2 regions of the Gimesia aquarii genome follow, and region 2 is predicted to be linked to the other one. Evidence: riboswitches for the same ligand, from Rfam matches in the RefSeq annotation. Region 2 holds a riboswitch; the other holds the start of a gene.
The links. Region 2 has a riboswitch for cobalamin ahead of V144x_RS15665 (DUF1559 domain-containing protein). Riboswitches for the same ligand answer to the same signal wherever they lie in the genome.
Positions count from the first base shown of each region.

Region 1: another riboswitch for cobalamin. It lies ahead of V144x_RS03990 (DUF1559 domain-containing protein); the one in region 2 lies ahead of V144x_RS15665 (DUF1559 domain-containing protein).

Region 1 is NZ_CP037920.1:970,258-973,812, reverse strand. It holds gene V144x_RS04000 (hypothetical protein) at 1-170, opposite strand, end outside; gene V144x_RS03995 (hypothetical protein) at 221-634, opposite strand; cobalamin riboswitch at 960-1,148, shown strand; gene V144x_RS03990 (DUF1559 domain-containing protein) at 1,254-2,255, shown strand; gene V144x_RS03985 (TlpA family protein disulfide reductase) at 2,590-3,555, shown strand, end outside.
Region 2 is NZ_CP037920.1:4,034,825-4,038,379, forward strand. It holds gene V144x_RS15660 (hypothetical protein) at 497-1,042, shown strand; gene V144x_RS28915 (H-X9-DG-CTERM domain-containing protein) at 1,342-1,638, opposite strand; gene V144x_RS15665 (DUF1559 domain-containing protein) at 1,584-2,342, opposite strand; cobalamin riboswitch at 2,448-2,636, opposite strand; gene V144x_RS15670 (hypothetical protein) at 2,849-3,199, shown strand; gene V144x_RS28415 (hypothetical protein) at 3,277-3,432, opposite strand.

The DNA.
Region 1 (3,555 bases), 3.1 Mb from region 2:
ATGATCTGAGTCGGACGAGGATCGTTCTCCCACGGCTGGCTCCAACTTTTTGAAAGCGGAGCGAGCATGATGGCAATGAATCCGAAAATATAAAAAACCGGCAACCTGATTTGGACCGATCGAGTTTGCGAAGTCAATTTGTTGATGCCTACAATCCATCCTTGATACATGACCTTTTCCTCAGTAGATAAGTAAAAAATATCGTAGAGTTAAAAAAGTGTCAGGAACCTTTGTTTAATCCGGTAGCGGCTGCTCCAGTCTGATTTACTTGTGTATGTTTTTCAATGCGAGGATCTGGTTCCCACGATTTTGTTTTACGGTTGTAAATTTCACCAGTCTGCCCATTGATCACTCTGCCAGTTTTTAGAGGCTGGGATGACTTAAATCCGATGGTGTTATTACAAATGTAATAGTTCTCTCCATCGTGGTACACCTCATCGACGAATATCCTCGGACCATCATTCAAACGCCTGATGACCATTGCGTCCGACGGAGAGATCGTAAAACCAGTCGGAGTTGGTGTATTTTCGATTTCGTTTGAATGTCCCAGGAATTGCGTGGATGTTCCTGCGCAGGCACTAATAATCGTGAGGAAGAAAATAAGACTGAGTCGAAGCAAGCTGGAAATGAACATGTCGTGTGGATTCCTTTCGCGCAACGAGCTTTGTGCCGCCGATGTGCCGTAAAACCTGAGCCTGATGCAAGGTTAATATGATTGGCGTTCATCAATGTAATTGATTGTCTTTGATTAGTGATAAAAACGCAATATCAACAGGCAATCGAAGCAGATAACAGGTTCCAGACATTAAAAGAATCAAGACTGTGCATTAAAAATGATCGGGTAACAGCTATTACCCGATCATTATTTTAAAGGGTGTCTTTTAAAACGGTGAGTTTTCCGCATGGGTGCAAAGTCCGCTTTAAGATTGTATTTCCCATCAGCAGGAGATACACTTCACACCTGCGATGTTCTGTCGGGCGTTCGATTATCCAATCGAACAGGAAGCCGGTGAGAATCCGGCACGGGACCGCCGCTGTATGCGAGGAGATCGCCAGCATTGATGTCACTGTGAATTCGTTTCATGGGAAGGCGCTGGTCAGATCGTTTGACTTGTGAGTCAGAATACGGCCTGGCAGGAACGCACCAGCACTGCTTCGATCTTATCTGGAAGTAGGTGTTATGTTCCTGAGATCCGGTGTCGGTCTCCATGGCAGCCTCGAAGACCCGAAGCCTTGCGCCGAAAGGTTTTTTCATGTTTCGTCTCAAGCCGCGCCATCTCAGGCGTCATGCTCATGCTGCGCTCACCACCGGCTTTACGCTGATCGAACTGCTAGTCGTCATTGCCATCATTGCAATACTGATTGCATTATTGTTGCCCGCGGTACAGCAGGCTCGTGAAGCAGCACGCCGCCTGCAGTGCAAGAACAATTTGAAACAGATCGGAATCGCACTGCACAACTACCACGACACGCATCGGGTCTTTCCCAAGGGAGGCTACGGGGGCTTTATGTCAGCAGCCAATGCCAGCAATCCGGCGCTGAAGCAAACCGGATTGACACTCAGTTGGGGAGCGGCCATTCTTCCCGGCCTGGATCAGGCCAATCTGTTCCAGAAGATCAATCAAAACGAATGGTACGTTCACCCCGACAACGTTCCAATCGGCCAGACGGTTCTGCCGGTTTATCTGTGCCCATCTGTTCCTTCACCAGAGATGCTCAAACCTAACGGTGACCAGACATCAGCGCCCGAAAGGTTCGCACGCACTGACTACGGCGGAAACTGGGGAGAACGGGGACTTCGCTGCTTCCCAGCAACCAACTGTCAGAATAACTATGGAGGTACGGGTGCGGATGCCTATCGGGGCATGTTCCCGTTGCTGGGGGCTCCCAGTGTCCGTATGAGAGATGTCACCGATGGAACCACAAACACGATCTTAGTAGGCGAAGCACCCAATGGGTTACATTCCATCTGGATCGGCCATAAGAATGTTTTTGACCAGAGTGCACCGGTAAACGGTCGCTACGCGTCTCCGGGTGATACGCAATGGCAATCGTGCATCACCTTTGGTGGCACAGCCAATCCACCTGGAAAGCTCGGTTGTGATTTCGGACAAGAGTTTCACAGCTTCCACACAGGCGGTGCTCAATTCTTGCTGGTAGACGGCTCTGTCCGTTTTGTATCCGAGAACATCGATATCGTGACTTTCTCCGCTCTGCTATCCCGCAAAGGGGCGGAAGTCATTGGCGAATTCTGAGCTGTGATAAAAATGATTGAACCAGCAATAGATACCGTCCACGCTTTGAAAGGAGGTGATCCTAGTCTGTTTCTACAATTTTGAAGTGATTGCTTTGCGATCTCATAAGCAGTCACCAATACCATCCGTGGAGATTTAGTTGTCTGTGTCATGCACTATGGTGTATCATGACTCGTTAATTACAGATATAGCAATCAAAGGCAGGTTTTCTACAGAGCATTCCTGACACCTTTTTCTGTCCAGCCACGTTAAGTGTTGTGTAAAATTCGGAGGGTCAGCGAGAGGTATCAACGGCAGTCTTCCGGACAATATTACGACTGAAAGCGAGCTGAACATGTTCAGAAGAATCCCCTGTAGTGCCAATGCCACCGCTTTCGTTTTACTTACCATTGTCGCGGCGACATCGGTCGCTCAAGAGCGCCCGGACGATCCACCACCCACCACCGAGAGAATCCCTAACAAACCAAGTCCGGTTGAATCCTCGGTGACACCAACGGATGTCTTAATCGATCAGATCAAGAACGAACTGAGAACGTCCCATCGCCCACTCTCAGTGGAAGAATTCGCCAGAACACATACCAATATCGCAACGCTGATCGGTGATCTCCGTAAAGTTTCCCCGGATGACCCTCACGTCGCGCAGTTTTTGCCAGAACGTTGGCTATCGTTGAAAATCCTCGCAGGCTTACCTTCGACCAATGATAGAAGCACCTTTGATTCGATGCGCGAACTGAACGCCGAACTCGACGAGGTTCTCAAGACAACAACGGATTCAAGACTGAGAAGCGATGCGCTATTTTATCAAACCATTTTCAAAATCAACAGACCGATTGACGGACCTGCCGCTGTCGCACTCGCTGAAAGGTTCGTCAGCGAGTGGCCCAAAGACAACCGATCTGCCGAGGTCCTCCACATCGCAGTCATGAAACTTCATACTGCGTGGTATCTGCGCGTAGCGATCATTGCGCTATTTGTCGTGATCAGTGCGGTGGTTGCAATGACTGCATGCAGGCCACCATCTAACACACGTAAGTGGCTAAGACTTGGCATTCTTTTCGGATTACTGGGGATTGGGTTGTTCATTCTACTACACACCACGTACCCGCACTTCCCAGGTCTAAGAAAATTCGAAGCCGTTGCCTTAGAGGCAGTTCTGCCATTGAATCGAATCCTCGAGGCAAACATCCTAAGCTTTGTTGGCACTTACCGTTTTTGGCTCATCATTGTGGCGGCCAGCACAACGGCTCTATTACTTGTGGCCGTCCGGCAACGTTCGGAAGCAGCGCCCTTCCAACGTTTC
Region 2 (3,555 bases):
CTTCCAAGCCTGCTCGCCGGATAATCTTTCTTGTTCGAGACCCAAAATTCTTGTCCGCCGTTTCTTCAGACGTCTTGTAATTCGCCCCAATTCGTAGACACCATACATGTGAGTGGAAACCACGCGTATTTGCGAAGTCATAGCAAACCAGAAAACTTTGGTTTACACGGCTCTCGGATTGTCCGATCAAATTACTCTTAAAGCAAACATTTTATGCGCCCGAAGAACTCATACGTTTTCACGAAATCGGGTTCGATTAGATAGATCTTGTCCAGCCTATATTTTCTGGCTATCGCATATATCTAAATACCACACTCTAAACAACGTTTTCTGATTGGGTTGCACAGTGTGAGACTACTTCTTGAATTTTTTTTCTCGGCTGATATCATAATACAGCAACAACGCGTGATATGAAGCATGTGGGTCATCATATCAGAACAAAAATGATCAATTTGCGCGCATTTGTTCCATCGCAGCATGATGTATGAACAAGTCCATGCAATTGAATAACAAGTCATGTATGATTTTCGAAAAGCGAGAATTAACCAAATCTATACAACATTTTATTATACGTGGGTTAGCAATGAGAAGATTTGAGAAGATAACAAAAGCTGAAGTGGTCAACGCACAACGTGCATGGGTAAAAGCCGTAATTGAGCAAGATGTGGAAACACTTCTTGGACTATACGACTTTGGCTCGCCTGATGAGCCGCTACTGTTTAAACCCACCTTAGCTGATGTAATCCGTCTTGATGAGGCAGGAGCGCGCTCCTATTTCGTAGGGGGGAACGCGAACTACCCACACGACGGTGGATTCTTAAACCATGGATGGAAACATGTAGAATTTCAGAGCGCTGCTGGCCCTATCTTGAAGGCTGGCGGCCTGGGCTATAAAGACATGGGGCACTACACTTTTGTTAATGAAGGTGGGGACGCGACCCGCGCTGATTATACCTTCGCATATCATAAGCTAGACGGCAAAGTGTTAATATCTCTTCATCATTCATCACTAACGTGGATACCACCCACTGATTTAGCGTAGAAAGCGTTCAACAAGAAGGTAATCCAATTAGTTAGCGATGTATTTTTTAAAGATACCATTAATAGAATTCAAACTATGCTCAAAAGAGCATTTGAAATACCAAACAAAATTGAGTCAGCTTTTGAAGGCCTGTAATCGCATAACTAGGCGGCTGCACTCGGACAGTTTGTTCCGCGAGTTCAAAGTGGTTTCATTTCTTTATTAACGATATCTATTCAAAATTGCAGAAACAGACTAGGATCACCTCCTTTCAAAGCGTGGACGGTATCTATTGCTGGTTCAATCATTTTTATCACAGCTCAGAATTCGCCAATGACTTCCGCCCCTTTGCGGGATAGCAGAGCGGAGAAAGTCACGATATCGATGTTCTCGGATACAAAACGGACAGAGCCGTCTACCAGCAAGAATTGAGCACCGCCTGTGTGGAAGCTGTGAAACTCTTGTCCGAAATCACAACCGAGCTTTCCAGGTGGATTGGCTGTGCCACCAAAGGTGATGCACGATTGCCATTGCGTATCACCCGGAGACGCGTAGCGACCGTTTACCGGTGCACTCTGGTCAAAAACATTCTTGTGGCCGATCCAGATGGAATGCAGTCCATTAGGCGTTCGCCGACTAAGATCGTGTTCGTGGTTCCATCGGTGACATCTCTCATACGGACACTGGGAGCCCCCAGCAACGGGAACATGCCCCGATAGGCATCTGCCCCCGTACCTCCATAGTTGTTCTGACAGTTGGTTGCTGGGAAGCAGCGAAGTCCTCGTTCTCCCCAGTTTCCTCCGTAGTCAGAGCGTGCGAATCTTTCGGGCGCTGATGTCTGGTCACCGCTAGGCTTGAGCATTTCTGGCGAGGGAACAGATGGGCACAGATAAACCGGCAGAACTGTCTGGCCGATTGGAACGTTGTCGGGGTGAACGTACCATTCATTTTGATTGATCTTCTGGAACAGGTTGGCCTGATCCAGGCCGGGAAGAATGGCCGCTCCCCAACTGAGTGTCAATCCGGTTTGCTTCAGCGCCGGATTGCTGGCATTGGCTGCTGACATAAAGCCCCCGTAGCCTCCCTTGGGAAAGACCCGATGCGTGTCGTGGTAGTTGTGCAGTGCGATTCCGATCTGTTTCAAATTGTTCTTGCACTGCAGGCGGCGTGCTGCTTCACGAGCCTGCTGTACCGCGGGCAACAATAATGCAATCAGTATTGCAATGATGGCAATGACGACTAGCAGTTCGATCAGCGTAAAGCCGGTGGTGAGCGCAGCATGAGCATGACGCCTGAGATGGCGCGGCTTGAGACGAAACATGAAAAAACCTTTCGGCGCAAGGCTTCGGGTCTTCGAGGCTGCCATGGAGACCGACACCGGATCTCAGGAACATAACACCTACTTCCAGATAAGATCGAAGCAGTGCTGGTGCGTTCCTGCCAGGCCGTATTCTGACTCACAAGTCAAACGATCTGACCAGCGCCTTCCCATGAAACGAATTCACAGTGACATCAATGCTGGCGATCTCCTCGCATACAGTGGCGGTCCCGTGCCGGATTCTCACCGGCTTCCTGTTCGATTGGATAATCGAACGCCCGACAGAACATCGCAGCTATGAACTGTATCTCCTGCCAATGGGAAATACAACGATAAAGCCGACTGTGCATCGCGTTTCCCAAACATAACATCACAACGTTCGCCAGGCTACCAAATTACGAAACTCATTAGAATAAGTTTCTTGTATTTGCTGATTCAGAGTGATAGACTTTTTGGCGTAGAGAGTGAGCCCTCATTCGACGGATCAAGTATCGCCGTCAGGTAAATCAATGTTTTCCGGGCTCAATAATACAAAACGGCGTATCGTACGCAGTGTGATCTGCTTGGTTTTGTTATGTGCTTTAGTATTCTCTTTTTTTCCACGTTCCCTGAGCCACCCTGCTGGAATTCAGAAAGACCGGACTGTCCCGTTCCCGTGCCAGAATCGGCCCTGTGGCTGCCAGTCAGCCGGACAGTGCTGGAAGACATGTTGTTGCTTCACCAACCGGGAAAAACTTGTCTGGGCGAGAGCAAATCAGGTAACGCCCCCTGAATGCGTCACGCAGTTGGTACGGGTAGAACCGGTCCAAACGGTTTATGAAACCCGACAGGCTGAAGATTGCTGCGTTAAAAAAACATGAGAGGATTACCGCCAGCAAAGAGTTGCTCCACTCAGAAGAATTCCGCTCATCCTAGCACCTCCAATGCGAAATCATCTTCACAACCAGAGTCCGGTCCTGTGATCGGCCTGTTGATACAAAAGTGCCAAGGGCAAGGGCTCTTTGGGAACAGCATCCCCTGGGCTATTCTTGTCAGGCTCCCGACCAATAATGTCTTTCCCGTTTCCGAATCGAGGATCACTCCAGGCTCGCACAAAACACCTGAATTTTCGTTGGAACCACCAGAGCCTCCTCCTCGGATCAGCTGAGATTTATCTGCCTATTGAAAATAAGATCTATAGTTCTGTGCCCCTCTTGGGCGATAAGTCTGCGCCTCT